2 regions of the Savagea faecisuis genome follow, and region 2 is predicted to be linked to the other one. Evidence: riboswitches for the same ligand, from Rfam matches in the RefSeq annotation. Region 2 holds a riboswitch; the other holds the start of a gene.
What was found. Region 2 has a riboswitch for S-adenosylmethionine ahead of ACFQ0V_RS08215 (YezD family protein). Riboswitches for the same ligand answer to the same signal wherever they lie in the genome.
Positions count from the first base shown of each region.

Region 1: linked by a shared signal. The riboswitch ahead of metK (methionine adenosyltransferase) and the one ahead of ACFQ0V_RS08215 (YezD family protein) in region 2 are both predicted to bind S-adenosylmethionine.

Region 1 is NZ_JBHTJF010000035.1:170,989-179,375, reverse strand. It holds gene istA (IS21 family transposase) at 1-355, opposite strand, end outside; gene yidD (membrane protein insertion efficiency factor YidD) at 700-942, opposite strand; gene ACFQ0V_RS11550 (putative motility protein) at 1,065-1,247, shown strand; gene ytkD (RNA deprotection pyrophosphohydrolase) at 1,307-1,780, shown strand; gene ACFQ0V_RS11540 (alpha/beta hydrolase family protein) at 1,773-2,555, shown strand; gene ACFQ0V_RS11535 (hypothetical protein) at 2,567-3,025, shown strand; gene pckA (phosphoenolpyruvate carboxykinase (ATP)) at 3,056-4,642, opposite strand; SAM riboswitch class I at 4,838-4,951, shown strand; gene metK (methionine adenosyltransferase) at 5,114-6,304, shown strand; gene ACFQ0V_RS11520 (gamma carbonic anhydrase) at 6,342-6,854, opposite strand; gene ACFQ0V_RS11515 (alpha/beta hydrolase) at 6,980-7,762, shown strand; gene ACFQ0V_RS11510 (thermonuclease family protein) at 7,777-8,387, shown strand, end outside.
Region 2 is NZ_JBHTJF010000025.1:24,553-32,939, forward strand. It holds gene ACFQ0V_RS08190 (helix-turn-helix transcriptional regulator) at 1-177, opposite strand, end outside; gene ACFQ0V_RS08195 (DUF6773 family protein) at 199-477, opposite strand; gene ACFQ0V_RS08200 (DUF3784 domain-containing protein) at 698-916, opposite strand; gene ACFQ0V_RS08205 (PBECR3 domain-containing polyvalent protein) at 1,455-1,751, shown strand; gene ACFQ0V_RS08210 (reverse transcriptase domain-containing protein) at 2,191-3,594, shown strand; SAM riboswitch class I at 4,252-4,357, shown strand; gene ACFQ0V_RS08215 (YezD family protein) at 4,453-4,596, shown strand; gene ACFQ0V_RS08220 (MetQ/NlpA family ABC transporter substrate-binding protein) at 4,702-5,532, shown strand; gene ACFQ0V_RS08225 (methionine ABC transporter ATP-binding protein) at 5,529-6,530, shown strand; gene ACFQ0V_RS08230 (methionine ABC transporter permease) at 6,520-7,182, shown strand; gene ACFQ0V_RS08235 (hypothetical protein) at 7,329-7,526, shown strand; gene ACFQ0V_RS08240 (SDR family oxidoreductase) at 7,679-8,387, shown strand, end outside.

The DNA.
Region 1 (8,387 bases), on a different contig from region 2:
TATAGCTGATTTGAAATCCTTCATCTAACAGTTTCTCATGCATATCTATGATTTTTAATTGCTGCTTATGCATATTTTGTTGACGTTTTCTTTGATTTTGTTTAATCATGTAGCGAATTTTCTTTTGAATACTTGTCGTTAAAACGCTTCTTGAACTTTTTCGCTTTTTGTATGAAGGTGGCGATACGTAGTTATTCGTAATCGGGAGATTACGCGTATCCTGTTGCTTCGCGACCAATTCTTGATCAATATATTTCTTTACAGTATTTCTTGAAAGATTAAGCCGTTTCGCAATTTGCCTTTGACTTTCATTTTCTTGAAAGTAAGCAAGTAAAACTTGTTGTTTTTTGTTCAATGAAATCACCTTTTTTCCTCCTAACCATTCTACTAGGTTAGGATTATTTTCTTACAAGGTGGCTCAGTTTTCAATTGCGATGTGGCTCACTTTTAGATTAACAGATACAAATTTCTCTTAAAGACAAACCTTGCTCCCTGTATGCAGCTATTTGTCCTCTTTCAATTTCAGTTAAATGTGTATAGCTTCGTTTTTTCGTGTTAGAATGAGAGTGAGTCATCGTGATTTACCTCCGTATGTTTATGGTTTTGGTCAACTTTAACTATACGTGGTTTCACGATGGCTTTCTATTTATTTAGCTGTTGCATTTCATTTTACAATGAAGCAAAAAAAGAAACGTCACTTTATTTTTTCTGTGACGTTTCTTCTTTTGTAGGAGGTACCGGATCGAAGTAATCTCCTTTATGAAAAGGGTGACAACGGCCGATTCGTTTAATTGTCAACCAAGTCCCTTTCCAAAAACCATGTTTTTCTAAAGCTTCAACTCCGTAGTGCGAACATGTCGGACTGAAACGGCATGTCGGTGGTGTAAGGGGAGAAATAAATTTTTGATATAGTCGAATGAGTCCGATGAGTAGTTTTTTCATGTCGTCCCTTCTTTCCTCCTATTTATTTTAGCGATTTTACGAGATGTTCACAAACATTGTGCCCAGATGAGTTGAATGTGTTAAGAGAAACGTCGATAATAGAAGAGAAAGGAGTGGTTAACATGGAATTGAATGCAATGATGGCCAGTCAATTACAAAGTTTGCAGTCACTCGTACAAATGAGTGTCATGAACAAAAGCCTTTCAATGAGTACTGAAGCAGCTGCAGATATGCTGAAAGGAATGCCTGAAGCGAACGTAGCACCACACCCATACAAAGGGCAAACAATTGATTTAAAAGCGTAACACAATATAGACGGAGTGCTTGCACTTCGTCTATATTATTTTTATAAGGAGTGAAGGAAGTGCCTACATTTACAGATTTACAAGGAGCGGACGTTCACTTAACGTACGGGCCGAACGATTTTCAAATCGAAGCGCGTCATGTACTCGTCATCGCTCGTTGGAAAAATAAATGGGTGTTAACGAAGCATCGTGTGCGTGGCATTGAATTTCCAGGTGGGAAAGTAGAGGGCGATGAAACGTTAGAAGAAGCATCAATACGTGAGATGTATGAAGAAACAGGGGCGACTTTAATGAATGTTCAATACGTTGCAGAATATGTCGTTCAAACAGAAACACCTTTTTGTAAAGCTGTTTTCACGGGGACGATTACGTCGATCGATGAAGATGCGGAACGTTACGAAACGGATGGCGTCGTATTATTGACGACGGAACAATTTATGACGTGTGAACATTTAAGTTTTCATATGAAAGATTCAGGAATGGAACAGTTAATGGAATGGGTGAGGCGGTATGAGGAGCGGCACAATGATTGAGCGTAGACTTTATCCTTCTCCGAATCCGCACATTCGCATCGAAGAAGTGACGTACCAATCGGGACCTTATCGTGTGAAAGGGTTACTCGCGATTCCGAAACGAAAAGGAAGGTATTCATCGATTATTTATTTCCGTGGAGGCATTCAATCACTCGGCACAGTAAGACCTGCGCGAATCGCGCAATATGCTTCTTACGGCTTCATCGTCTTCGCACCTTTTTACCGAGGGAATCGTGGCGGGGAAGGGCGAGACGAATTTGTTGGGGATGATCGGCTGGATGCGATTAGTGCAGTCGATGTGTTGAAGCAAATTGAATGGACGAATGAACATATTCACATCGTCGGGTATTCACGTGGTGGTGCGATGGCTTGTTGGACTGCGATTGCTCGAGAAGAAGTGACGACTGCGACGATTTGGGCGGGGATGAGCGATATTGTCGCAACGTATTTTGAGCGCATCGATATGCGGCGTATGATGAAACGGCTTATCGGAAAATCGCCCAACAGCAATCCGAGCGGATACCGCGAACGCGACCCTTTGTCGGAGTTATATAGAGCGCGTTGTCCTTTTTTAATCGTTCATGGAAAGAGAGATCAAAATGTCTCCATCGCTCAGTCGTATCGTTTAGAAGCGTTACTACGAGCTGAACAGAAAGAAGTAGCAACGATTTATTTTGAAACGTATGATCATGTTTTACCGAATGTGATTGGTCGCACGTTAATTCGTCATATGACAGCTTGGATGAAAAGTGAAGAAAATCGTCTAAGTAGATAGGAAGTGGAAAGATGAAGATGAGTCGTTGGATGATCATTATTTTCGTTATTTTTGCCGGGGCATTCGCTATTTTTGTAAATGAAACGGTGTTGGAATGGCGCATGAATCAAAAAGTTCAGAAAGCGTTACAACCTTTACAAACAGGAGATGAAGTAACCTTTGCAGAAATTTTACCGATTGCGTGGACAGAGATGTATGTTTTTGAGCCGTATACACCGAAAGAAGTAGCATCTGAAGCGGTCGGTCAAAAAATTAAAGGGTATCGAGAGAGCGTGAATGATGGAACACTTCAACTCGTCGTCCTTCGCGATGACAAAATCGTCTATTATGCATCGGGATATCCTTCGCATTATGGTTACGTAATAAACGATTATTACGATGGTGAACCGTTCACACCTGAAACGGTATTTCAAGTGGAGCGGAATGATGCTATTGTTTATTTTACACGAATGAACAAAGAAAACGACTAAGCAGATCGTGCTTGCTTAGTCGTTTTTATATTATGCGAGTGGTCCGCCGTTTTCTTCGAATTGTTTTGATTCTTCACCGAAACGTTTGAAGTTTTCGTGGAATAAGTTCGCAAGATGTTTTGCTTGTTTGTCATATTCTGCTTTATCTGCCCATACGTTGCGTGGGTTGAGTAAGTTAGAAGGAACACCTTCAATTGCTGTCGGCATGTGTAAGCCGAAGATTGGATCTTGTTCTGTTTCGACATCGTTTAATTTACCTTCGATTGCTGCGTTCACCATAGCGCGCGTATATTTTAAGCTCATACGCTCACCAACGCCGTATCCTCCACCTGTCCAACCTGTGTTGACGAGGAATACTTGTGAATCGTGTTCGTCGATTTTTTTACCGAGCATTTCTGCATATGCTGTCGGGTGAAGCGGTAAGAATGGCTCTCCGAAACATGATGAGAATGTTGCTTCTGGTTCTGTAACGCCGCGCTCTGTACCTGCAAGCTTTGAAGTGAATCCGCTTAAGAAGTGGTACATCGCTTGGTCTTTCGTCAATTTTGAGATTGGAGGTAATACGCCGAATGCGTCTGCTGTTAAGAAGACGATTGTTTTCGGGTGGCCTGCAACCGATGGTGTTACGATATTGTCGATGTAATGAATTGGGTAAGCCGCACGTGTATTTTCAGTAAGTTCACCTGAGAAGTAGTCTGGCTCATGTGTATCTTCATCGATTACGACGTTTTCAAGGACTGAACCGAAACGGATCGCATTGTAAATTTCAGGTTCTTTTTCTTCTGTTAAATCGATACATTTCGCGTAGCATCCACCTTCGATGTTGAATACACCGTCGTCTGACCAACCGTGCTCATCGTCACCGATTAATTTACGGTTAGCATCTGCTGATAAAGTTGTTTTACCAGTTCCTGATAACCCGAAGAATAAAGCAGCGTCGCCTTCTTCTCCAACGTTTGCTGAACAGTGCATTGAGAACACACCGTTTTTCGGTAATAAGTAGTTCATAATCGAGAAGATTGATTTTTTCATTTCTCCTGCATACTCTGTACCACCGATTAAGACGATGCGTTTTTCGAATGACACGAGTACGAATGCTTCAGAATTCGTTCCGTCTACTGCAGGATCAGCTTTGAAAGATGGTGCTGATACGATTGTAAATTGAGCTTCATGTGTTTTTAGCTCTTCTTCAGTTGGACGGATGAATAACTGATGCACGAAAAGGTTGTGCCATGCATATTCGTTAACAACTTGAATGGATAATTGTGTCTTTTTATCTGCGCCAGCAAATCCTTTAAAGACGAATACTTCTTCTTTTTCAGCTAAGTAATCTGTTACTTTTTTGTATAAGTTGTTGAACACATCTTCAGAAATTGGACGGTTCACTTTTCCCCAGCTAATTTCGTCTTTCATTGATTCTTCTTCTACGATAAATTTATCTTTTGGTGAACGACCTGTGTATTTTCCAGTCGTTGCAACGATTGCACCGTCAGAAGTTAATTGCGCTTCGCCACGTTTGACCGCCTTCTCTACTAAAGTAGCGACAGATGGTTGCATGACGATGTTCTTGTTCGCGAGTAATTGTTCGAGTTCAGTAGTCATTTTAGCAGTAATCATATTGTACGTACCTTCCTTTTACAGTATTATTATTGAGTATAAGAACCAACTAAAAAAGTTGGGTGATAACACATTTCGTAATTAGTATAACACATTAAAAAAGATAGTCTATTAAAATCTTTTAAAGCGCAAAAGATAAGTATATAAGTTTGACAAATTAGTAACGGTTTTGTAAGATTATCGTTGAAACGGATACTCTTATCCCGAGTTGGTGGAGGGACAGGCCCTATGAAACCCAGCAACCTGCATGATTTCACTGCATGCGAAGGTGCCAACCTGAAAGCAAGGAAGTTCCTTGGACGATAAGAGTGAAAGGTGCTGTTCGTGTATAAACCTTTCCCTCATGACTAATCGTGAGAGAAAGGTTTTTTTTATGAATTGACGCATCGGCATGTGCTCGTCTAGTAGTTCGGGCGAAAAAACATGGGTAACGGAGTACCGGGTCAATTTTTATACTATAGAGGAGGAAATATTATGAGTAATCGCCGATTATTCACATCAGAATCGGTTACGGAAGGTCACCCGGATAAAATGTGTGACCAAATTTCAGACGCGATTTTAGATGCCATTTTAGCAGAAGATCCAGCTGCGCGTGTAGCTTGTGAGACGACTATCACGACAGGTCTCGTGCTCGTAGCAGGTGAGATTACGACATCTACATATGTAGATATTCCGAAAGTTGTTCGTGATACAGTACGTGAGATTGGGTATACACGTGCAAAGTATGGTTTCGACTGGGAAACGTCCGCAGTATTGACAGCGATTGACGAGCAATCACCAGATATCGCACAAGGGGTAGACCAAGCGTTAGAAATGCGTGAACTTTCAGATGATGAATTAGATGCGATTGGAGCAGGCGACCAAGGATTAATGTTCGGATACGCATGTAATGAAACGCCTGAATTTATGCCACTCCCGATTAGCTTAGCGCATCAATTGTCGAAGCGTTTAGCTGATGTTCGTAAAGATGAAACGATTCCTTACTTACGTCCAGACGGAAAAACACAAGTTACGATTGAATATGATGAAAATAAATTGCCTGTGCGTGTTGATACAGTTGTTCTTTCTACACAACATCATCCAGAAGTAACGAACGAACAAATTGAAGCAGATATTCTTGAACATGTCATTCGACCTATTGTGCCACAACAATGGTTAGATGAAGACACAAAATATTTCATTAACCCGACAGGACGCTTTGTCATCGGAGGTCCACAAGGAGATGCTGGTTTAACAGGTCGCAAAATTATCGTCGATACATATGGCGGTTATGCACGACACGGCGGAGGAGCATTCTCTGGAAAAGACGCGACAAAAGTAGACCGTTCTGCATCATATGCAGCACGTTACGTTGCGAAAAATATCGTAGCAGCAGGACTCGCTACACATTGTGAAGTACAAATTGCGTACGCAATCGGTGTTGCGCAACCTGTCTCGATCGCAGTTGAAACATTCGGAACAGGTACAGTGAGCGAGGAGAAGCTTGTGGAAGCAGTACGTCAAACATTTGACTTACGCCCAGCAGGAATTATCCAAATGCTCGATTTACGTCGCCCGATTTACAAACAAACAGCAGCATATGGCCACTTCGGTCGCACAGACGTTGAACTTCCATGGGAGAAGCTTGATAAAGTCGAACAGTTAAAAGAGTTAACGAAATAAAGTAAAACAGCGAAGAGAAAAAATCTCTTCGCTGTTTTTATTTTTGAATGCTTTTATAATATTGTCCTTTTTCAACATATTCCGTTCGAATACGTTCCATATCTTTTTTATCTTCTTCTGTCAATTCACGTACAACTTTAACAGGCGAACCGAAAGCTAAACTGTTCGGCGGAATTACTTTCCCAGGGGGGACGAGACTCCCTGCACCGATAAATGCACCTTCTCCGATGACAGCACCGTCTAAAATCGTTGCATCCATCCCGATTAATGCTTTCTCTTTAATATGGCAACTATGGAGTGTTGCGCGGTGTCCAATCGTGACGTCATTTTCTAAAATGAGTGGATGGCTAGGGCTTTGATGCAAACAACAAAAGTCTTGCACGTTCACTCGCTCTCCAATTTTTGTCGGTGAGACATCACCTCGTATAACTGTATTAAACCAAATCGAACTGTACGCACCGATCGTTACATCACCTGTAATTGTTACAAAATCCGCAATATAAGCGGTTTCATCAATATTAGGTGTCTTTCCATCGTATGGATAAATCATTCCGTTCACTCCTCTCTTCATAAATCATGTATAATAAGCCTAGCAAAAAATAATTGAAAAAGAAATGAAATAGGAAGAAAAATAAGGAATCCTTTCATTTTTGAAGCAGATTGGAGTCGATTTGATTGTGGAAATGGGAAGCAGAGGGACAAGCGAAAGCTGTAGTTGGGCTCATTCATAGTGCTTACGAGCATCACGAACGATATGCTTGGCTCATCCAACAGTTGCGTTCAAATCAATGCCACGTCATTACAGGAAATTTACCGGGTCACGGAATTGAAGGCCATGTACATAATGAGGCAATCGGCACTTATAATTTATATATAAAACGTCTTATTGCCGCATGTCATGCGGAAGAGTTGCCATTATTTTTAATCGGTCATGGTTTTGGCGCAACATTGTTAATTCGTTTACTTCAAAAAGAAAATATCGAATGCGCAGGCGTTATTTTAACGTCTCCATGGCTCGAGTTAACATATCAACCTCCTAAACTGTTGACGATGTTAATGAAAATTAGTCCAAGTTCTAAAATTGACCACGCGATCAATAGTACGTTGCTGACGAGAGACGATTTACACCAACGTCAGTTTGAAGAGGATCCGCTATATCATTGCGTCGTGACGAGCTCTTGGTATCACGATTTGCAACTCTTGATGAAGACGATTGAACAGACAGAACGCAAATATCAAGACATTTCGACATTAGTTTTTGTCGGGGCAGAAGATGAAGTGACAAATCCAAATTACACGCAACAATGGTTTTATGAGAGGAAATTATCTCATTTACAGTTTAAAAAATGGCCGCTCGTACGTCATGACGTGTGGCAAGAAGAAGAGCGAGAAGAGATGCTCGCTTATGCGAATGATTTTATGAACAATGTGTTACGTTCTTTAGGATATATCGTGTAAGAAAGGAAAGAATAATGACTCAACAACAAAAGAAAGAACAACCGAAAAACTTTAAACAGTGGATTATTTCCATTATCGTCGTCGCCATTGCTGGATATTTCGGTATCGATTTACTCGACTCGGAAGATGCCACACCTTCAAGGGAAGGATTAATTCCTGTTGAATTAGTCCGCGTCGTCGATGGAGATACGATTCGAATTATGTACGAAGGAGAAGAGAGAGCAGTTCGTTACCTTCTCGTCGATACACCGGAAACTGTCCATCCTAAAAAAACGACAGAACGATTCGGACCTGAAGCCTCCAATTTTATGAAAGAATTGATGAAAGACGGTAAAGTTGAAATTGAATTTGATGTCGGTGAGAAAGAAGATAAATATGGTCGCTTGCTCGCATATATTTATGTCGATGGCGAAAGTGTGCAAGAAATGTTACTCCGCAAAGGACTCGCACGTGTCGCTTTCGTTTACCCGCCAAATGATTCATACGTGACGCGCTTTAAAGAAATTGAAGCGGAAGCGAGAGAGAATAAATGTGGAATTTGGAGCTTAGAAGGATATGCGCATTCAAGAGGATTTAATACAGATCGTTATCCATATGACGAAAAAAGCAAAAAAGATATTCAAAA
Region 2 (8,387 bases):
TTCATCGAATGTTTTATTCAGTGCTTTGCAAATAGATATACAAACAGATAGTGTTGCGTTGTATTTTCCTAATTCAATCAAACCAATCGTTTGCCTTGTGACCCCAACTTTTTCTGCTAAATCGCCTTGTGACATATCCAATGCGATTCGTGCTGTCTTCATTCGTACATTTTTCATTGCTTATCTTTTTCCAATTCTTCAAGTGTTTTTCCACTTACACGCTCGCTCTTTTCCTTTCGTATTCCTAACTTCTTCCGAAAAGATACCCAAATTTGTCGAACGTACTAGATAATAAATCGCCCCAGTAATTAAAATAATCATTTCTGTTCCAAGATTTTCAAATCCACCTTTTCCAAAAATGACTTTCAATACCATACTGCCACTACAAATCACTAGCACAAAAACATAAATTTCTCGATAAATTTTGTTTTGCAAATTTGTAATACGCTCATCCTGAATCATTTGACGCTTAAACATACCTCAACCTCCATCTCTCGAATTAACTTTAAATATACAATATACATTGCAAATAAGTTTATCCATTTTTCTATAAAATGAATATTGCAGATGAGAAAGGCCATTAAGAATGTACTTCAATGCCCCAATTGTTGAATAAGAAAAATGCACCCAAACCGACGTTTGGGAACATTATCTCCCTTAACGTTGTAAACTCGCATTTTTCTGACGGGACGCCAGCTTACACAACCATTTTGCCCAAGCGGTTAATGTACCAGACGAGTATGACAATGCCCAATACAATTAAAATAGAAATCATTTGAGCTGCAATTGAGCCGGCAACTGCTACACCGAACGGCAAAATAAGTGTAAGTACCCCACAAATCATAAGAAAAAGCCCAACTGCTTTAGCTAATTTGTTTTTATCTCCTTTAAAAGTTTCTTCTTTAAATCCTGCAATGAGTGTAAATTGTTATTTCTTCCATATCATGTAACTAAAAAAGAAAAGCAAACTACTTGTGAAAAGGCAAACTATTACCCCACCTATAATCATAAAAGAACCTCCTAATTCACTTTAATCAATCAGGACTTAGTCATGAACGTCGTATTTAAAATTTAGAAATCAAATGTATAAAGAAGAGTTTAATATGTTATTTGGAAGCCTTTGTATAGAAGTGAATCTGTCTTCTGATGAAATCATTTAAAGGATGCTAGGTGATGAGAAAAGTAGCATTGCTTAATTATAAAGGGTTATCTTTAGAAACCGTTAGAGTATACATTGCAAGAGGAGAATATTTGATTAGCATTTTATAATGTTATAGCCATTCGAAGCTCTTATTCATTACAAATTTATTATTGAATTTGAAAATGCATATTTTCGTTGAATGCGGATCTAGATAATGATTTTCCCCTATCAAAACGCGATGGTAAAAGAAAGCTATTCATTTTTAAGATTATACCTTATACTAGGACTATAATCTTAAAAAGGTTGTATGTCCATGATAATTAATATCAATCCTGATGTGATAGAAACTCAACTAGTAGGATTTGTTCCCGAGTGTATCATCAATTATTATGCCATTCAGTGTGCGAGCCTTGCAGTATATATGCCTCCAGGTGTTTTAAAACATTTAAAAAAGCGTGATTATTGGGATGATTTCCTCAAGTACTATCAAGATATACCTAGCATAATTGCAACACCTGATTATGCTGGACAAAATCCAAAAGAACCTAATACGATAGAAATATATAAAGGTTATTTGAGGTGGGAAAGGTTCCCCACGCGCTATCTGTAAAAATAGTTACCAGAGATCAGGATTGCCGCCCTGCTGATAGCCTTTATAATCAATAAGCCTCGTTCATTTATTATGAAGGAGGTATTTTATATTTTGTACTAGATAGTAAACAACAAAGTGTAAAATTTGCTTTTTATCCACTTAAATGGGATAATATAGTTGTTCTGTGAAAATAGTCGCAGAAGTGTTGAGTTTCACGCTTGTCAAGGTTATAAATATTTATAACCTCAACAAGCAACCTAGTGAAATCTACCAAGAACAGCACAAGCTGGATCTCTGAAGAAGAACTAGACAAACTTAGCAGCATTGTAATTACCTCCATATGGTAAGTATAATGTAGTGTTTAAGAACAAGAACTCCGTTTTATACGGGGATAGTGGTCAACAGAGCATTCATCTCGGATGAATGACACCAAATTAGGCTAGGAGGTTTTCTGGTTATGAATCAGAGTAATGGACCACAACACCAATTACATAACCTCTCTAGCTCTTCTATTATTAAATGGGAGAAGTACAAGACTAAAGGTTATTTGCATTTTGATGAACGGATACATATAGGGCATATGAAGGCTAATCTTTTGAATGAAGATTGGGTCGCTTCGTATGCTTTTTTACCGTTTATACATTTTGAGATGAATTCTAAAAGATATGTAACGATTAAAGAAGTGGATGAATTGGGTCAGGTAATTAAAAGAAAAGAACAAGGGAAGCCTAAAAGCCGTAAAATATTTTATGCTGCCCATAAGGATGGCTACATCTATAAATATTATGGTGACTTATTAAACAATGCTTATAATAAATATGCAGTTGACAATCATATTGATGACAGCGTGATAGCATATAGAAATAATAAACCAGGAAAAAACAATATTGATTTTGCGTTTGAAGTATTCAATCATCTGTTTAAGTTTGAAAATGCAGTAGTCATCACAAGTGATTTCACTAAGTATTTTGATAACATATCACACCAAACATTGAAACAGAATATAGGAAGAGTACTAGGTGTAGAAACCTTAAAACGAGATTGGTATCAAGTATTTAAGAATCTTACACGATTTACATATGTCGATAGGAAAGATATTGATATGTTTTTAGAAGCAAAGCATGGAAGAACATTGAACAAAAAAATCAAGACATATAAAATTAATCGAATTATGACTTCAAGTGAATTTAGGACGTTTAAAAAAGAATATTTAAAACATAATCCCAATCCTGATTCTTATGGAATTCCACAAGGATCAAGTATGAGTGCAGTTTGTTCTAATGTACATCTGATTGACTTTGATAAAGAAGTAATTGACTGGTGCAATAAAAGGTCTGCTAATGCAATGTATAGAAGATATTGTGATGATTTAATAGTAATTATTCCTCTTGAAAGACAAAATACAAGAGAGTTTGAATCAATCCGAAATGAGTTATTTGAAATCATTGATAAATATAAAAGTGACGGATTAGATGTGCAACCTGAAAAAACAGAAATACGGTTATGGGATGGTGACTATATACTAGATGAGCAATTACAGCCATCTAAATTAGATTACTTGGGGTTTGTGACTGATGGACAGATGATTCAATTAAGGGAAAAAAGCCTTTTCAATTATTATACTAGAGCATATCGCAAGGCCAAAACAGTAAAACGTATTGAATATGCGACAGGACGACCGGGACCCAAAAGGTCATTGTATGATTTATACACCCATCTGGGATTCGATTACAAAAATCGTGGGAACTTCGTTACTTATGCTTATAGAGCACATAGGAAAATGTGTCAGTTGCCAGTGAAGAGTCTGATTAAGAAGCAGGTTAAGAGGCATTGGGGCAAGATACATAGAAGATTAAATTAAATTTTATTAATACCGAGGGAAAGAAGCCTTAGCAACAGGAAAATCTGACAATTACCTAGGATAAACATTGAATTTGTAATCGGTATTTCTATATGGGCTAAGACATGGATTGTAATCATTGTAACGACATTATTACTTTAGCCTAACACCACTAAAACATGAAGCACAACTGATCCTAAGTATGATTATAAGTTTTGGTGGAATAGCAATTTATCTTTGGATCTTGTCTAAAATAGAAAAAGTAAGTGAAAATTGACGATTACAAAGATCGTACGAAGGAGACTTTACCTGCATGAAGTGCTCGCTCGTTATATTTGAATGGTTAGTGTAGTTGGAGCATTGCTCGTCGTGTTGTTTATTGGTTTAAGTATCCGGATGTTGTCTGTGAAGTGTGCGATGGATGAAGAGTTCCGCTAGTGATTTATTGTTAAAGAGAAAGTATCAGTTTCTGAAAACAAAATTGGTGCTTTTCTCGTTTAAGTTTAGCTTTTTCATTATTTTAGACATTTCGTGTCGATGGGATTAGGCAAGGAAGAACCATTTTCATTCTGCTCTAAACACTCTACTTTCTTTATTTTCTAAAAATTTAAATAAAATCTGTTGACATTGTTAAAAAGACAGGATATGATAACAACTAATTTCATAAATTAACGATAACTCTTATATCGAGAAGCGGAGGGACTGGCCCTGTGAAGCTTCGGCAACCATTGATTTTTTATCAAACGGTGCCAATTCCAGCAAGGGAAACCTTGGAAGATGAGAGGAGCAGTGCATATTTCGTATGACGCGACCTCTTTTTATATAGGGGTCGCTTTTTACTTTTAATGCACGTTCTACATAAAAGAAGGAGGGGTGTTTATGGGAAAAGAAAAGGATGAAGTGCTTGCAATTATTGAACAAGCCTTGCAAGAATTGCAGTTTGGAGAGGTTCATATTACCATTCATGAAGGACAAGTTGTGCAAGTTCATCGCACAGAAAAATTTAGAATATCCACGTCGTAAGAAGCTGACTAGACAACTAGAGGCCTCTTCGTTTGAAGATTTGTGCTCCTAAGCACGTCATCTTCATCGAAGGGGCTTTTTATATGGAGAAAAGGAGAATGCATAATGAAACAACTACTAACATGGTTCCTCGTATTGAGTACTGTTCTTATATTTACAGGATGTGACGGAGAAGCAAAGGGTGAAACAAATCAAACCATTACGATTGGAGCTACAGCTGGTCCATATAGTGATCAATTAAAAGAAGGAATCGCACCGATTTTAAAAGAGAAAGGATTCACGTTAAACATTATTGAATTTCATGATTATATTCAGCCGAATAATGCATTAGAAGAAGGGGATGTCGATGCGAATTTATTCCAAAACCGTTTATACTTATCGAATTTTAACGAGCATCAAGGGACGAAGCTTACTGCGCTTTTTGCTGTCCCGACTGCTCCCATTGCGATGTATTCAAAACGACATCAATCGCTCGACGATCTTGAGCCAGGAATGACGATTTCATTACCGAACGATACGGTGAATTTAGCTCGTTCGCTCAATATGTTAGAGAGCTACGGGTGGTTAACAGTTGATCCAAATGTTAACCCGATTACAGCCTCTGAAAAAGATGTTATCGATAATCCGTATCATCTAAAGTTGAATCCGTTAGAAGCGGCAGCGACCCCTCGTTCTCTTGAGGATGCTGATTTTGCTTTCGTCAATGGAAATTATGCGATTGCTTCTGGATTGAAGTTGACAGAAGCAGTGGATGTTGAACAAACATCGGAAGATTTTTTAATTTATTTAACGATTCGTGAAGGAGAGGAAGATGAGCCGTTCGTTCAAGCATTAAAAGAAGCGTATGAATCGGAAGAATTTTATACTTATACACTAGAACATTCCCAAGGGTACGTCTTACCTCCATATCAACAAGAACAGGAGGCGAAAAAATGATTGAAGTACGCCAAGTAACGAAACGATACGGTAATGTGCTCGCATTGGATGATGTATCGGTAACGATTGAACGCGGTGATATTTTTGGCATGATTGGCTACAGTGGAGCAGGGAAAAGTACATTGCTTCGTTGTTTGAATGGATTAGAGCAACCGACTTCAGGTGAAGTTATTATTGATGGCATCGACATTACAAAAGTATCTAAACGTGCATTGCGTCAAATACGACAAAAAATTGGAATGATTTTTCAACATTTTCATCTTATTCAAACAAAAACCGTATACCAAAATGTGGCTTTTTCTATGAAGGTAGCTGGAAAATCAAATGCTGAAATTGCCGAACGTGTGCCAGAACTGTTGCATCTTGTCGGACTGTCAGATCGAGCGAATCATTACCCTGCTCAACTTTCAGGAGGACAGAAGCAACGAGTGGGAATCGCGCGAGCGTTAGCAAATAATCCAGATATTTTATTATGCGATGAAGCGACATCCGCTCTCGATCCGACAACTACAGCATCTATTTTGCAGCTTTTAAAGAAAATTAATGAAGAACTCGATATTACGATTATTCTCATTACGCACGAAATGGAAGTCGTACAAACGATTTGCCATCGCGTTGCGGTAATGGAAGACGGGAAAATTGTAGAGGAAGGGGATGTGTATCATATTTTTGCCTCCCCCGAACAGCCACTGACAAAGCAGTTTGTTGATACTGTTCATTCATTAACATTGCCTGCTCGATTGTTAGAGGAGCGGACAGGAGACATTTTACAATTAACGTTTCGAGGAGATGATGCCGAGCAAGCAATCATTTCAAAGGCGGCAACTCGTTTTGCAGTTGATCTCAATATTTTACATGGACAAATTACGTACATTCAAGATCGAGCGCTCGGAACGTTGATTGTCGAGTTGTTAGGTGAACCGAAAGAACGAAAACGGGCGGCGGCTTGGTTAACGGAACGAACGAATCGATTGGAGGTGCTCGGCTATGCTAGTTAATATGGCGGATGAATTTGTTCAAGCATTCATTGAAACAGGCTGGATGCTTGGAATCGCGACATTCTTTTCGATTGTGGTCGGTGTACCATTAGGTGTCTTTTTATTTGTAACGAGTGAAGGGATGTTTTGGCAAAACCGAATCGTTCAATCGATTGCTGGCACGACGATTAATATTATTCGGTCGCTCCCGTACATTATTTTACTTGTTTTGCTCATTCCATTAGCGAAAGCATTATTAGGGACATCGACAGGACCGACGGCGGCAAGTGTTTCACTCGTGTTCGCAGGTATTCCATTTTATGCGAGACTCGTTGAAAGCGCGCTTCGAGAAGTGGACCGCGGTGTCATTGAAGCAGCCGAATCATGCGGGGCTTCCCCATGGCGTATCATTTGGGATGTTTTATTACCCGAAGCGAAGTCTGGCATGATTGCGGGTCTTACGGTGACGGTTATTAGTTTGCTTGGTTACTCTGCAATGGCCGGCATGATAGGTGGCGGTGGCATCGGAGACTTAGCCATTCGGTACGGATATCACCGCTTCCAACAAGAAGTGATGATTGCGACAGTTATCATTTTAATTATCGTCGTTCAATTGATTCAATCGGTAGGGGATCGACTATCCAAAAAAGCGAATAAAATGAATGTAACGTGAAAAAGTGACCATTACCCTGGTATATATTTAGATATTCCACTTAAATAATTTCAGTTTTCCGATGTGACAGCAGTAGCGCTAAGGTATAAGATGAGAGTGATATGCTTGATTGATGCATGTTGTTAATCATCGGAAGGAGAATTTCCATGAATGAAGTGCTCGCTCGTTATATTCGAATCGTTAGTGTCGTCGGGGCATTGCTCATCGTGCTCATTCCTTTTTTATTTCGCACACCGACACCTGTCGCGTTAAAAATTATATTCGGTTTGCTCGTCGTGTTGTTTATCGTTTTAAGCATTCGGATGTTGTCTGTGAAGCGTGCGATGGATGATGCGCCGCGTTAGTTTACTGCTCATAAGGAAAGCATCGATTTCTGAAAAGAGATCGGTGCTTTTTTGTATGCATTTGCAGAACAGAAGGAGGTATTTTTGAAAAATGTTTAATGTTATGTGAGGAGGGCATCGGTAGAGTAATCATTCAAAAAGGAGAGATGGCAATGACGAAAGAATATTATGAGGAAGTCGATGAAGCTGTTGGTCGTCAACAGCAACAACAGCAACCTGGAATTGAATGCGACATGGAACCAGCTCCGATTTTTGACAATGGAACAAAAGGCGCTGGTCGCTTACGTGGCAAGAAAGCATTAATTACAGGAGGGGATAGCGGAATCGGGCGAGCTGTCGCATTAGCGTTTGCGAAAGAAGGAGCGGACCTTGCGATCGTCTACTTAGACGAAAGAGAACGTAAAGATGCGGAAGAAACGTTGCGTGCGGTGGAACCGTACGGGGTTCAAACGTATATGGAACAGTTGGACGTGAGTCGCGAAGAAAATAGTGCACCGCTCATTCAGCGTGTGCGTCAACAGCTGGGCGGATTAAATATTTTAGTTAATAATGCGGGAAAACAATTTCCACAATCGACAATCGCAGACATTTCAAGTGACCAACTGCATGAAACATTTGAAACGAACTTTTTTGGCTTGTTTTATGTGACGAAGGCAGCGGTTGCAGAGATGAAGCAAGGCGATGTCATATTGAATACGACATCGATTACTGCTTATAACGGTTCACCTGAACTGATGGATTATGCGGCGACGAAAGGAGCGATTACCGCTTTTACTCGTTCGCTCGCTTTAAATCTCGTCGATCGAGGCATTCGTGTAAATGCCGTGGCGCCAGGACCGATTTGGACGCCTTTAATCCCTG